DNA from 2 places in the Dermacoccus sp. 147Ba genome. Region 2 is predicted to be linked to the other one. Evidence: riboswitches for the same ligand, from Rfam matches in the RefSeq annotation. Region 2 holds a riboswitch; the other holds the start of a gene.
The links. Region 2 has a riboswitch for cyclic di-AMP ahead of EVU97_RS10370 (transglycosylase family protein). Riboswitches for the same ligand answer to the same signal wherever they lie in the genome.
Positions count from the first base shown of each region.

Region 1: linked by a shared signal. The riboswitch ahead of EVU97_RS03195 (C40 family peptidase) and the one ahead of EVU97_RS10370 (transglycosylase family protein) in region 2 are both predicted to bind cyclic di-AMP.

Region 1 is NZ_SEHL01000002.1:195,617-203,111, forward strand. It holds gene sufD (Fe-S cluster assembly protein SufD) at 1-671, shown strand, start outside; gene EVU97_RS03170 (non-heme iron oxygenase ferredoxin subunit) at 668-997, shown strand; gene sufC (Fe-S cluster assembly ATPase SufC) at 1,036-1,806, shown strand; gene EVU97_RS03180 (cysteine desulfurase) at 1,809-3,104, shown strand; gene sufU (Fe-S cluster assembly sulfur transfer protein SufU) at 3,106-3,588, shown strand; gene EVU97_RS03190 (metal-sulfur cluster assembly factor) at 3,585-3,980, shown strand; gene EVU97_RS03195 (C40 family peptidase) at 4,210-4,683, opposite strand; cyclic di-AMP (ydaO/yuaA leader) riboswitch at 4,688-4,875, opposite strand; gene EVU97_RS03200 (neutral zinc metallopeptidase) at 4,989-5,957, opposite strand; gene EVU97_RS03205 (ABC-F family ATP-binding cassette domain-containing protein) at 6,122-7,495, shown strand, end outside.
Region 2 is NZ_SEHL01000007.1:74,698-82,192, reverse strand. It holds gene EVU97_RS10395 (SDR family NAD(P)-dependent oxidoreductase) at 1-752, shown strand, start outside; gene EVU97_RS10390 (phosphatase PAP2 family protein) at 712-1,644, opposite strand; gene EVU97_RS10385 (hypothetical protein) at 1,757-2,071, opposite strand; gene EVU97_RS10380 (restriction endonuclease) at 2,533-3,462, opposite strand; tRNA gene EVU97_RS10375 (tRNA-Thr) at 3,807-3,879, opposite strand; gene EVU97_RS10370 (transglycosylase family protein) at 4,084-4,815, opposite strand; cyclic di-AMP (ydaO/yuaA leader) riboswitch at 4,824-4,995, opposite strand; gene EVU97_RS10365 (threonine/serine exporter ThrE family protein) at 5,201-6,754, opposite strand; gene EVU97_RS10360 (serine/threonine-protein kinase) at 6,841-7,495, opposite strand, start outside.

The sequences.
Region 1 (7,495 bases), on a different contig from region 2:
ACCTCACAGTCGTCACCGAGCAGCGCTGGGAGGACGACGCTCTCCACCTCGCCGAGCACGACGCACTCGTCGGCCGTGACGCGCGCTACCGCCACATCGCGGTGACGCTCGGCGGCGGCATCGTGCGCATGAACTCGAACGTCCGCTACGCCGGGCCCGGGGGAGAGGCGACGCTCCTCGGCGTGTACTTCGCCGACTCCGGTCAGCACCTCGAGCACCGCTCGTTCATCGACCACAACGCGCCGAATTGCACCTCCCTCGTCACCTACAAGGGTGCGCTGCAGGGTGAGACGGCCCGCACCGTCTGGGTGGGCGACGTGCTCATCCGCGCCGAGGCCGAGGGCATCGAGACCTACGAGCTCAACCGCAACCTCGTGCTCACCGACGGGGCCCGTGCCGACTCCGTGCCGAACCTCGAGATCGAGACCGGCGAGATCGAGGGTGCGGGTCACGCCTCCTCGACCGGCCGCTTCGACGACGAGCAGCTGTTCTACCTGCAGGCTCGTGGCATCCCCGAGGACGAGGCACGTCGTCTCGTTGTGCGCGGCTTCTTCGCCGACATCGTGAACAAGATCGGTGTCGCCGAGGTCGTCGAGCCCCTCATGGAGGCCATCGACGAGGAACTCGCCGCCACGGCCAAGCTCGTGGAGAGCGCAGGAGCCGAGGCATGAGCGACGCGAACGTCGAGTGGGTCAAGCTGGCGCAGCTGAGCGACATCGGTACGCCGGGTGCGATCAAGGTCGACATCGACGACCTGCAGATCTGCATCGCGCGCGACTCCGCCGGTGACGTTCACGCGCTCGACGACACGTGCTCGCACGCCGCAGTCTCCCTCTCCGAGGGCGAGGTGGAGGACGACGGCATCGAGTGCTGGCTGCACGGCTCGAAGTTCGCCTACGCCACCGGCGAGCCGATGAGCCTGCCGGCCACGCAGCCGGTCAACGTCTATCCGACCAAGCTCGAGGGCGACAACATCCTCGTCGGCATCCCCGCCTGAGCACCCCCGAAACTTTCCTGACAGAAGGACGAACAAGCATGTCAACGCTGGAAATCCGCGATCTTCACGTGACCGTCGAGACGGAGAACGGCACGAAGGAGATCCTCAAGGGCGTCAACCTGACGATCAACTCGGGCGAGACGCACGCCATCATGGGCCCCAACGGCTCCGGCAAGTCGACGCTGGCCTACTCCATCGCCGGCCACCCCAAGTACACGGTCACGTCGGGCACCGTCACGCTGGACGGTGAGGACGTCCTCGCGATGGAGGTCGACGAGCGCGCCCGTGCGGGCCTCTTCCTCGCCATGCAGTACCCCGTCGAGGTTCCGGGCGTCACCGTCTCGAACTTCCTGCGCACGGCCAAGACGGCCATCGACGGCGAAGCACCGAAGGTGCGCACGTGGGTCAAGGATGTCAAGGGCGCCATGGGCAACCTCAAGATGGACCCGGCCTTCGCCGAGCGCAACGTCAACGAGGGCTTCTCCGGCGGCGAGAAGAAGCGCCACGAGATCCTGCAGATGGAGCTTCTCAAGCCGAAGATGGCGATCCTCGACGAGACCGACTCCGGCCTCGACGTCGACGCGCTGCGCATCGTCTCCGAGGGCGTCAACCGCGCCAAGGACGAGACGAACTGCGGCGTCCTGCTCATCACGCACTACACGCGCATCCTGCGCTACATCAAGCCCGACCACGTCCACGTGTTCGTCAACGGCAAGGTGGCCGAGGAGGGTGGCCCCGAGCTGGCCGACCGCCTCGAGGCCGAGGGCTACGACCGCTACGTCAACGCCGCTGCGGAGGCGAAGGCCTGATCATGGCTCACGCATCCTTCGACGCGGCGCGCGTGCGGGAGGACTTCCCGCTGCTCGCGCGCCGCGTCCGCGACGACAAGCCGCTGGTCTACCTCGACTCCGGTGCGACGTCGCAGAGCCCCGAGTCGGTCATCACCGCCGAGGGCGACTTCTACCGCACCGTGAACGCTGCGGTGCACCGAGGAGCCCACCAGCTCTCCGAGGAAGCCACCGACGCCTACGAAGGCGCGCGCGAGACCATCGCCCGTTTCATCGGTGGGCGAGCCGACGACATCGTGTTCACCAAGAACGCCACCGAGGCTCTCAACCTCGTTGCGTACGCCTTCAGCAATGCCGGCGCGCCCGGCGCGATGGACGGCGTCGATGAGGCGATCGCCTCGAAGTTTGCGCTGGGCCCCGGTGACGAGATCGTCGTCACGGCGATGGAGCACCACGCTAACCTCGTGCCGTGGCAGGAACTCGCACGTCGTACCGGCGCCACGTTCCGTTGGATCGAGATCACCGACGACGGTTTCGTCGACCTCGATTCGGCGCGTGAGGTCATCACCGAGCGGGCCAAGGTCGTCGCCTTCACCCACGTCTCCAACGTGCTGGGCACGATCAACCCCGTCAATGACCTCGCAACGATCGCTCGCGAGGCCGGGGCACTCGTCGTTCTCGACGCGTGCCAGTCGGTGCCGCACATGCCCGTCGACGTGGCACAGCTCGATGTCGACTTCCTCGCCTTCTCCGGCCACAAGATGCTCGGTCCCACCGGCATCGGTGTGCTGTGGGGCAAACACGAACTCCTCGAGGCGATGCCTCCGTTCCTCACCGGCGGATCGATGATCGAGATCGTGAAGCTCGAAGGCACGACGTTCGCGCCCCCGCCCCAGCGCTTCGAGGCGGGCACGCCGAACGCCGCCCAGGCCGTCGGTCTCGCCGCCGCGTGCGACTACCTCGAGGCGCTCGGCATGGACAACGTGCTGCGTCACGAGCAGGATCTGATCCAACTCACGCTCGACGGCCTCGACGAGCGTCCCTGGGTCAGCGTGCTCGGCCCCCAGGACGCAGGTGCCCGGCTCGGTGCGGTCGCGTTCGTCGTCGACGGGGTGCACCCGCACGACGTCGGGCAGATTCTCGACGACGCCGGTGTTGCCATTCGTACCGGTCACCACTGCGCGTGGCCGTTGCACCGACGTCTTCGCGCCGTGGCGAGCAGCCGTGTCAGTTTCAACGTCTACTCCACGGCCGACGACGTCGAGGCGTTCCTCACGGCGCTCGACCGGGTGCCGAACATCTTCGGTCTGGAGGTCTGAGATGGATCTGTACCAGGAGCTCATTCTCGAGCACTCCAAGCGCCCGCAGCACGCGGGCCTGCGCGAGCCGTTCGGCGCCGAGAGCCACCACGTCAACACCTCCTGCGGTGACGAGATCACCCTGCGTGTCGACGTCGAAGGCGAGGGCGACGACGCCGTCATCAAGGACGTCAGCTACGACTCGATCGGTTGCTCGATCTCCGTGGCGTCGGCGTCAATGCTTGCCGAGAACCTCATCGGGCTCACGCTGCGTGAAGCCCAGGAGGTCTTCGGTGCCACCCGCACGATGCTCACGAGCAAGGGCCAGGCTGCCGGTGACGAGGAAGTCATCGGCGACGCCATCGCCCTCGCCGGAGTCTCGAAGTACCCCGCGCGCGTCAAGTGCGCCCTGCTGTCGTGGTCCGCACTGCAGGACTCGCTCGGCAAACTCGGTCTCGACCTGACCGGGGGCGCCGCATCCACCACGGAGGAGACCAAGGCATGACCGACAACGAGATCACGGCCGACGTGACCGCCAACGAGGCCGAGGCGCCCGAGCGCGCCCAGGCGCAGGGAGTCAGCGACTCCGGCGTCGAGGTCGAGGAGGTCAAGGAGGCCCTGCGTGACGTCGTCGACCCCGAGCTCGGCATCAACGTCGTCGACCTGGGCCTCGTCTACGGCATCACCGTCGACGAGAGCAAGCACGCCGTCATCGACATGACGCTGACGTCTGCGGCCTGCCCGCTCACGGACGTCATCGAGGAGCAGGTCGCCACGTCCCTGCTCGACGTCGTCACGGGCCACACCCTCAACTGGGTGTGGATGCCGCCGTGGGGCCCGGACAAGATCACCGACGACGGTCGCGAGCAGCTTCGCGCGCTCGGCTTCAACGTCTGACAAGAGGTGGGCGAAAGCGGCTCCGGTCCTCCTGAGTCGCGTCGACCCTGACGACGAAGGCACTCACCACTGTGGTGAGGGCCTTCGTCGTGTCGTTATCTCGCGTGACGTCCGCGAGAAAACGCAACCCGTGTGGAAGCCGGTCGATTGCCCACAGTGGAGAGACGCGAAACGGCCCCTCGTCCCGGAGGACGAGGGGCCGTTTCGAAACGTCGCAGAGGCTCGCGGATCAGACGCGACCGAAGCGGTAGCTGGCACCGGCGCGCGAGAGCGACACGCGCGTACCCGGACGCATAGCGTGCCACACCATGCCGTTACCGGCGTAGATACCCGTGTGGTAGGCGTAACCACCAGAGGTGAGGAACGCCAGGTCGCCCGGACGGGCGTACGCGCGGGAAACGCGGTAGGAGGAGCGGTACTGCTGGTTGGCCGTACGCGGCAGGTAGCGGCCGACCTGGCGGTAGGACCAGCTCGTCAGACCCGAGCAGTCGAAGCGCCACGGGCCGGAAGCGCCGTACACGTAGGGCGCACCACGACGGCTCGAAGCCTTGGCCACGGCGCGGCGCGCGGACGCGGCCGTGACGGCGCTGGCGTTCGAGGCGCTGGCAACCGAGACGGCGCCGAGAGCGGAGGAGGCCAGAGCCGTGCCGACGGCAACCTTGGAGGTGTTGGCCATGAAGGAGCGGCGGGACATGTTCTTCATGTCGATTCATTTCCAGGAGCGCTTACGAGGCATGACCTGTCGGGTTCGAGATCCTAGATTCTCGGCCCACCGAAGTGAGCTTTACCCCAAGAACCACCGAAGTGGCCCGGATGCTGGGTGCACCGTTCCCGTCGCTCCGCATCATGCGAAGTGATACCTGGCCTTCGTGACGGGACTCAGCGACGAAGCAGGGCCGCACCGTTTCGGTGCGACCCTGCAAGGTTACAGACTGATCACGAGCGATACAAATCGAGCGTGCACCAAGTTGTCAGGTAACCCACATGTTCGTGAATCCGCCGCGATTCTCAGCCCAGATCCTGGGCGTTGAAGGTGTCACAGGAGTTCAACTGGCCGCTCTGGAAACCGGTCAGGAACCACTTCTGGCGCTGCTCGGACGAGCCATGCGTCCACGACTCCGGAGTCACCCGACCCTGGGCCTTCTGCTGGATGCGGTCGTCGCCCACAGCCGAGGCGGCCGACAGCGCCGACTTGATGTCGGCCTCGGTGACCGGCTGGAGCAGCGTGGTGCCGTTCTTGTCCTTGGCCTCCGTGGCGTGGTTGACCCAGATGCCCGCGTAGCAGTCGGCCTGCAGCTCGAGGCGGACCGATCCGGACTCGGGCCCCTTCGGGTCCTGCTGGGCGCGACCCAGGGCGCCGAGAAGGTCCTGGATGTGGTGGCCGTACTCGTGCGCGACGACGTACATCTGAGCGAGGTTGCCGCCGTCGGCGCCGTAGGTGCTCGACAGCTCCTGGAAGAAGCTCGTGTCGATGTAGACCTTCCGGTCGTTCGGGCAGTAGAACGGCCCCATCTGCGAGCTCGCGGTGCCGCAACCGGAGGACGTCTGGCCGCTGTAGAGCTTGGTGGGCGCGTACTCGTACTCGGTGCGACCGCCGGTGAAGTCCGGGAGCGCCTGGTCCCAGTAGGCCTGAACGGCATTGACCGTTCCGATCACGCGGCAGGTGTCGTCCTCGTTGGCGTCAGCACCCGTCTTGCAGGCCTGGATCTGCTGGGAGACCCGGTCGTTCGAGCCGGAGACGTCCTGCGTGTCCTGGCTGTACTGGTTGAGGCCGCTCGCGCCGCCGGGGTAGCTGCTCCCGCCACCGCTGCCGGTGATGTCGATGCCGAAGAACGCGAAGATGAGCATGAGGATGAGACCGCCGATACCGCCGACGGCCGTACCTCCGCCCATCCCGCCGCGGCCACCGCCGAAGCCTCCGGAACCACCGGATTCGACCTGCGACGTGTCCAGCTGCGCGTTGTCGTTGAACGTCAAGAGAACCTCCGTTGTGAAGGCGGACGGCGTCGTCCACCCCGATTCATCTCTCGTAGACTACTGGGGCTTCACGCGCCTCGCCGTATGTAACGCGAGCCGAGCGCTCCCGTCCGGCGTGTCGGAGCCGTACACCCCTTCACCGTTCTTTCGAGGAGCCCTGCCCTGTGATCACCGCCGAAGGCATCGAACTGCGCGCCGGCTCGCGCATCCTGCTCGAGAGCGCCACGTTCCGGGTGGCCGCCGGTGACCGTGTCGGACTCGTCGGGCGCAACGGTGCCGGTAAGACCACCCTGACGAAGGTGCTCGCCGGTGAGGGTCTGCCCGCTGCCGGCAAGGTGGTCAGCTCCGGGGCAGTGGGATACCTGCCGCAGGATCCCCGCACCGGTGACCTCGATGTCCTCGCGCGCGACCGTATCCTGTCGGCGCGCGGCCTCGACGCCATCGTCGCCGATCTGCGCAAGGCCGAGGCGTCGATGGCCAGCGACGATGACAACGTGCGCGAGCGCGCGATGCGTCGCTACAGCCGTCTCGATGCCGAGTTCGACGCCCAGGGCGGGTACGCCGCCGAGTCCGAGGCGTCGTCGATCGCCTCCAGTCTCGGGCTCGAGCAGCGCATCCTCGAGCAACCGCTGCGCACCCTGTCCGGTGGTCAGCGCCGACGCATCGAGTTGGCACGCATCCTCTTCTCGGGTGCTCAGACCCTGCTTCTCGACGAGCCGACCAACCACCTCGACGCCGACTCGATCATCTGGTTGCGCGACTACCTCAAGACCTACCGCGGCGGGCTCATCGTCATCAGCCACGACGTGGAACTGCTCGACGCCGTCGTGACGAAGGTCTTCCACCTCGACGCCAACCGCAGCGAGATCGACCAGTACAACGTCGGTTGGAAGGCCTATCTGCAGGCGCGCGAACTCGACGAGAAGCGCCGCAAGCGCGAGCGGTTGAACGCCGAGAAGAAGGCCGGGGTGCTGCTCGCCCAGGCCGACAAGATGCGTGCCAAGGCGACGAAGGCCGTCGCGGCCCAGAACATGGCCCGCCGCGCCGAGAAGATGCTCGCCGGCATCGAGGGCGAGCGCGTACAGGACAAGGTCGCCAAGCTGCGCTTCCCGAAGCCTGCGCCCTGTGGCAAGACACCGCTCATGGCCGAGGGGCTCTCGCGCTCGTACGGCTCGCTCGAGATCTTCACCGACGTCGATCTCGCCATCGATCGTGGCTCGAAGGTCGTCGTCCTCGGCCTCAACGGCGCGGGCAAGACGACGCTGCTGCGGATGCTCGCGGGCGTCGACGCCCCGGACACCGGGCGCATCCTGCCGGGCCACGGCCTCAAGATCGGCTACTACGCTCAGGAGCACGAGAACCTCGACGTCGACCGCAGCGTGCTGGACAACATGAAGTCCGCGGCGCCCGAGCTGGGCGAGACCGAGGTGCGCAAGGTGCTCGGTTCGTTCCTGTTCTCCGGTGACGACGTCGACAAGCCGGCCGGGGTGCTCTCCGGCGGGGAGAAGACCCGCCTTTCCCTGGCACTGCTCGTCGTC
Region 2 (7,495 bases):
AGAACACCGTCGCCCTCGTCACCGGTGGCGGCTCGGGCCTCGGGGAGGCCACCGCCCGCCGCCTGCACGACGCCGGAGCGGGCGTCGTCATCGTCGACCTGCCCTCGTCGAAGGGCGAAGCACTCGCCGCAGAGTTGGGCGAGCGCGCCCGCTTCGTCGCCACCGACGTGCGCGACGAGGCCCAGGTTCAGGCCGCCGTCACCGCCGCCACCGAGCTCGGTGAACTCCGCATCACCGTGTCCTGCGCCGGCGTGGCCACGCCGGGCCGCATCCTCGGCCGCAAGGGTGTGCACGCACTCGAGCAGTACAAGACGGTCATCGACATCAACCTCGTCGGCACGTTCAACGTGCTTCGCCTCTCCGCCGAGGCGATGGCGAAGAACGAGCCGGTCGACGGCGACCGCGGCGTCGTCGTCATGACGGCCAGCGCCGCCGCCTACGACGGCCAGATCGGCCAGGCGGCCTACGCCTCGAGCAAGGGCGGCGTCGTCGGCCTCACGCTGCCGGCCGCGCGCGACCTCGCCGACCTCGGTGTGCGCGTCATGACGATCGCGCCTGGCACGATGGAGACGCCGATGCTCGCCGGGCTGCCGGAGGCCGCGCGCGAGGCGCTCGGTCAGGCCGTGCCGCACCCGTCGCGTCTGGGCCGCCCGGACGAGTACGCCTCGCTCGTGGCCCACATCGTCGACAACGGGCTGCTCAACGGCGAGGTCATCCGCCTCGACGGGGCTCTGCGGATGCCCCCGAAGTAAGGAAGTCGGAGGCGGCGACTGTCGCGCGCGCACTGGCGGGACTGTCCGATTCGTGCTGCCAGATGCGCTCCTCGGCGGCCTTGACCACCCGGACGATGACGAGGGCGATGAGGAACAGCGCGACGCCGCCGACGATGTCGAGCACGAAGTGGTTGCCCGTGGCCATGACGTTCCAGTAGGTCATGGCGGGGAACAGCCACGCGAGGCGCGCCCACGTCGGACGGGTGTGACGCCACGTCTCCCACAGCGCGTAGGCCACCCAGGTCGACCACGCGCAGTGCAGGCTGGGCATGGCGGCGTAGAGGTTGGCCGAGCGTGACGGGTCGCGCGCGAGCGCGCCCCCGAGGATGTTGTAGACGGCGTTGATGTCGACGACGCCGGGCACCGCGAATCGCGGCGGCGCCATGGGCAGGAGCCAGAAGACGAGCAGGCTGGGCAGCGTCGTCGCGATGAGAAGTCTGCGTAGCCTCCGGAAGCCCTGGGGGTTGAACCACCAGACGAGCGCCAGGGTGATGGGCACGGTGGCGAGCACCATGCCGTAGTAGTAGCCCGCGGCGATGGCGAGGGGCGGCACTGCGGCGAGGCCGGCGTTGAGCCAGAGTTCGACGTCGATGTGGAGCGTCTTCTCCAGATCGAACAGTTCGTGCGCGTGGCGCACGGACTCGATCGGGCCTCCGCGGATGTGCTCCTGCGCGTAGCTGAAGTACTGGAAGAACATCCAGAAGATGAACAGCTCGAGCAGCAGCGCAGGACGCCCGCCGACGGGCTTCGCGAGGTTGCGCACCCAGCGTGGCGGTGCGGCGGCGTCCTCGCCGAGCAGTTCGTCGTCCGAGGCCCCGATGCGCTCGCGGGGGGAGGCGGATGCCTCCGACGAGGGGCGCTCGGCACTCACGTGGGCACCTCCTCGTGCCGGAGAACGGATCGCCCGAGTCTATCGGGCAGGGTCACGACGAGCCGCCCGCATCGCGTCAACAGACGGTGCGCGCGGCGCGTGCGCACGGGTATCAGCTGCGGTCGACGAGGGCGTACGACGCAGCGGCGGAGGCCGCCGCAACACCGAGGACGGACGGCCAGGCGCCAACCTTCTTGGCGAGGGGGTGGGACGCACCGAAACCGCCGAGGTACACGGCGCCGAGGGCGGCGGCCTTGGCGGCACCGGCCTTGGCGACCCAGGTGCGTCCGGCGTAAGCACCGGCGAGGGCGAGGACCACGCCACCGAGCGGGCGGATCTGCGTCTCGCGGGCGGTGACGTAGCCCCCGAGGAGGCCGAGCGCTGCGAGGGGTGCGGTCTGGACGTCTGCTGCGGGCTTGAGGTTCATGTCGTCATCGTAGGAAACGACCCTGAGCCGCACCTCGACGCCCCCGCGCCCGGGGCAGCCCCACCCAAGGAGCCGCCGAAGAAATGGACACACAAAGAGCCACGCGAGGCGGATTCCGCGAGCTGGAGATGGGACTCGAACCCACAACCACCTGTTTCCCTGCGGGGCTCCTCGGCTGGGTACTGCTGGGACTCGGAATCCCTGTGTTTCCAACGGTATTCGCGTGCATGCGCGGGCCGTCTCGGGCTGGATCGGCCCTTCTCGGGACCAAAGAGGAGGCGTGAGTGGAGGGGCTGGCCGGATCTAGCCGCCGACCCTGTAGCGGAGCAGAGGAGCCTGCCGGAGTGGCCGGGTCAAGGGTGGACGGAGTCCATCACGCAGTGACACGGAGCGCCCTTGATGCGGTCCGGAGGTGGGCGGAGAGTGGAGCAGAGGGTCGGAGGCGTGAAGGTGACGTGCGCTCAGAGCGAGTCGTAGAAGTCCTCGTCCAGCCGGAGCAGGGTGGCGACGTAGTCCGTCTGCACGCCGACCCGGTGTTTGAGCATGAGTTCGGCGAGTTCGATGCCGTTGATGGGGATGATGCGCACCCCCACGCGGTCGGCATAGTCGAGGGCCTCACGGGTGAAGGCGCACGTGGCGATGAAGACGCCTCGGTCGGCCTGCTGGCCCTGGAGTGCTCCGACGAAAGCTTGCATGGCAGGTCGGCCCACGGTGCGGTCTCTTGCGTAGCGCTTCGCTTGGACGTAGATGCGGTCGAGGCCGAGCGGGTCTTGGCTGATGACGCCGTCGATCCCAGCGTCGGCGCTGTCGCCGGTGGACTCGATGTGACCCGCTGTGCCGTATTGCATCGCGCCAAGGACCTTCAGAACGAGGGATTCGAAGTCCTTCGGCGAGAGCTGCGTGACGCGTTCGAGGATCTCGGAGACGAGGGCGCCGTGGACCGTGGCGACGGTGGCGTCGATGATCTCCTTGGGGGTATCCGCGTCTGCTACGACTTCGTCGGTCGTGGTGACGGCGTCGGTCTCGCCCTGGGCGCGGTTGGGCTTGCGACTGCGACGTCGGAACTCTTGGAACTCGTCGAACTGCGCGAGGTTGGCGTTGGAGATTGGCCCGGCCGTTTGGCTCAGGAGTTGGCGACCACGGGGGGTGATCTCGGCGTATCCGCGTCGAGGTCGCGAGACGACTCCGGCCTGCACCAAGTAGGTGATGGCCCAGCCGACTCGATTGGTCACCACCAGCTGGCCGCTGCCGATCTTTTGGGCGCGGTCGGCCTCGCTCATGTGCATAACATCTGCAACCTCGTCGGGCATGGTCCGGAACTGGGTCTCGCCATTCGCTGCGAGGATCTCCAGGACGGGACGCATCATGTCCTCGTAGGTGGGGACCGACACGGTTGGCTCCGTCCGACAGGTGGCTGTGAGGCGGCACTCTAGCAACCGTGGCGCTTAGTGCAGGACGAAAGGACGGGGCTCCTCACGCGGCTCCGCCCTCGTCTGTGCCGAGCGGGCTCGGCACGGCGGCCGGCCGAAGGCCCGCCGGCTCGCGCCGGAGGCGCGCTTGAGTCAGTGAAGAAACTCCTCACACTCGCCGGATGGGTCAGCTAGGCGAGCGCCGCTCACCGTTTGGTCATGCTCGCGCGACCTCCGTCGAAGTCTCGAAACGGGATGGACTACCAAGGGACACACTCGGAACCTTCACCGCCGAGAGGGCCGAAAATCCGCGCCATTCCGGGCAGAGCTGGAGATGGGACTCGAACCCACAACCACCTGTTTACAAGACAGGTGCGCTACCAATTGCGCCACTCCAGCACGCCGCCCGTGCCGGGCGACCACGCGATCCTACCGAACCTGCACGGGGCCTGCCCGCCAGGCCACGACCAGGCCCGCTCTCCAGTGCAATTCGGTGGTCCCGGTGACGAAACATCGCGGCCAGATCGACAGATCTGCATCAGGAAACGCCGACAGGCCCCGCCGCTCGAAAGCGGCGGGGCCCGTCAGCCCTGGATCAACCGATCAGTGGTTGTTCAGGTAAGCCTGCAGAGCGCGAACCGTGCGGGCGTTGAGGTAGCTGGCGCCGTCGCGCGAGATGCCGACCTTCGTCTGGAGCGCAGCAACGGTGCGCGGGCCGACAATGCCGTCGGCGTACACGCCGACCTTGCGCTGCAGGGCCTTCTTCGTCTGGACGCCGACAACACCGTCGCGGAACGTGCCGACCCAGGCCTGGAGCTCACGGGCCGTGCGCGGGCCGAGAACACCGTCGACGGCGAGCTTGCCACCCTGCGACGCGGCCGGCGCCGAGTACTTGACGGCCTGACGCGCGGTGGAGCGCGAAACCTGCGTGGCGGCCGGAGCGGCAGCAGCGCCGCCGTTGGCCTTGGTCAGGCCGGCGCGGACGGAGCAGACCGGCCATGCGCCCGGGCCCTGCACGCGCAGAACCTTCTGAGCGATCGCAATCTGCTGCTCGCGGGTGGCGAGGTGAGCGGAGGAGGCGTACTGACCGCCGCCGAAGCCACGCCACGTCTGCTGCGTGAACTGCAGGCCGCCGTAGAAGCCGTTACCCGTGTTGATGTGCCAGTTGCCCGTCGACTCACAGTGAGCGACGCGGTCCCAGACCGAGGCGGCGGAGGCCGAGGAGGCCTGCGTGAGACCGGCACCGACGGTGGCGGCACCGGCGAGAGCCACGCCGGCGACCTTGCGGCCGGTGGTGCTTTCGGAAGCAGCGACGTGCTTGGGGGTGTAACCCATGGAGAGTGTCCTTTCCTGACGTACGCCTGTGAGGTGAGCTGTCGGGTTCGGGCAGTCAGGTGCCCGGCCGGCGAGGACCGGCTTCACCCCGAGACGCTCACCGTGCGGCGAGCGTCGGAAGTGGGTCCCCCACCCTCGTCTTCAGCCCGCGATCTGCGGGTGAAACGGCGGTGCCAGACGAGGTTTGGCGTGTGCACCGCCCACTGAATAAGTGGTTGTGTTGAGTTCTCATGTCGCCGTGACGACACGAGAAATACATCGTGCACAGCGAAGGGAACGTTACGGGACGAGAGACCTGCGTAACAATCAGGTCGCGGTAACTTCGTGACAGATCAGGCCTTTCGGGCCCGGAATGTGATGCAGATCACACAAAATCGGCGTGATGTCAGCGCCGGCGGGCTCGTCGACGGCGTACCAGCGGCTTGTCGAGCGGGGCCGAGAGCACGTCGCCGAGCACCAGTCCGGTGCTGATCGCGAGGGCCACTCCGACGGCGCCGAGCATCGTCGTCACACCCACGCCGGACTGGGCCACCTTGGTGGCGCCGATGACCGACCCGGAGACCGACTCGTACATGCCCCGGAAGATCCGCAGGCCCGGCAGCAGCGGCGAGACCGCCGGCATGACGATGACGAGGGCGGGCGCACCGAGGCGCAGCGCCACGAGCCGCGCCGAGAACCCGACGCTGACGGCAGCGACCGCCGTGGCCGTCGTCGCCCCGATCCCGACATAACGCGTCAGCAGCGCAACCCCGACGACGCCGAGGGCTCCCGCCGCAGCTGTCGGCAGGAGCATCCGCACGCGGGAGCGCATCGTGACGGCGGCACACGCCGCACCGATGGCACCGCACGCCACCTGCAGGAGCAGGACCGTGGGCGGCATGTCGAAGCGCAGGGAGCCGGGCGATTGGAGGCTGAGGTCGAGCGCCCGGTCGAGGTTCAGCGTCAGCGCCAGACCGGCACCGACGCCGACGGTGATTCCCGCGCAGTCGAGGATGACAGTGAGAACACGACCCGACGCCGTGACGGGGTAGCCGGTGACGGCGTCCTCGACCGCGGAGGCCATCTGACGACCGGGCAGGAGCGCGACGATGCCGCCCGAGATGGCATAGGCGAAGTCGGCCGTCGACATCGTGCCGGGCAGGTTGTGGGCGACGAACTCCCCCACGACGCGGCTCTGGTGCGACATGTAGGCGAACCACGCGAGGGCCGTCGAGATGAGACCGCCGGCGGCGGCGCCGTAGAAGGCGGGGACACCGGCGTTGCTCAGGCGTCGGCCCACTCGGTCGACGAGCACGGCGGAGACGAACGCGACGGCGACGGCCATCCAGCCGCCGCCGAGGATCGTTGCGACGGATGCCGCGAGACCACCGAAGGCAACCGAGACGAGCCAGCGCGGGTAGAGGCGCGGCATCCTCTGGATGCGCTTCAGTTCCTTCGTCGCCTCGTCGAGATCCAGGCCACCGGACACGAGCGACTCGACGAACTGGTGCACGGCCATAAGCCGAGAGAAGTCGCGCGTCGAGGAGCGCACGACACGCAACATCGTGAGGGGCTGACGGCCGTTCGTCGACGGGCTCTGCAACAACAAGGACTGGTTCGTGATGTCGACCTCGAGGCGGCGCAGGCCCGCGGATGCCGCGACGGCGACGACGCTCGCCTCGACGTCACGCGTGCTCGCGCCACAGCGGAGGAGCAACTCGCCCACACGGGCGGCGATGTCGAGCGCCTTCTGCTGCTCGGTGTCGTCGTCCGGCCCGCCCATGACGTTCGGGTCGCGATAGGGCGTGCGCTTGAGCGCGTCGGCGATGGGCAGCGGCTCGGTGACCGGCTCGCTGCGCAGGAAGCGCATCCGTGGCGGCAACCCCGGGGTCGGCATGCTGGACGAGTCACTCGAGGGGTTGGGCCCCGTGCTCGACTGATCCCGTCCGTACTGCGCCATGCCTCGAAGAATAGTTCGTGGGCCTCGACCGACCGTGGGCCCGCGCTGTGGGTGGGCTGTGGAACGGGGCCCGAAGCGTCAACGGATCAGTTGCCGAGGCCGGACGCCGGCAGGTACTCCGCGAGCGGATCGGTGATGCCGCCGGTGAGCGGAACCCAGGAGATGTCGCCGCCTTGCATGAACGAGCCGACGAGCATGAACAGGCCGAGACCGGCGAGCGCGGGCGCCACGATCCTGCCAGCCGACTCCGGGACGAGCGCCCGCACGACCGAACGTGAACCCCGGCGATAGCCGACGGACCCGGCGCCGCGCCACATCGTCCACTGACCCGCCACGGCCCCCGCGACGATGGGCAGTGCCCACCACGCCCGTGCGACGCCGTCACCGCGCACCATGGCCCAGCCGATGGCCACGAGCGAACCGACGCACGCGAAGACGAGTGCGGGGAGCACGAGGGCCGCGAGCGTCGAGACGAGAGCGCGCAGCAGATGCCAGGGCGAACTGGCCACGGCGACGGCGCCGTCGCTCTTTCGTCGCCCGGCCTCGTAGCGGCGAAGGACGGTCTGCGTGATCGTCGAGTCGCTGAAACGCGCCGCGACGTTCCACACGATGAGCAGGACGAGTCCAACGACGGGCACGAGCGCCGTGAGGCCGACCCAGAGCAAGAACATCGCCTGCAGCGTGCCCGAGCGGTGTGGCAGGTTGATCCGCGGATCGTGCTCGCCGGGGCGGCTCTGCGCC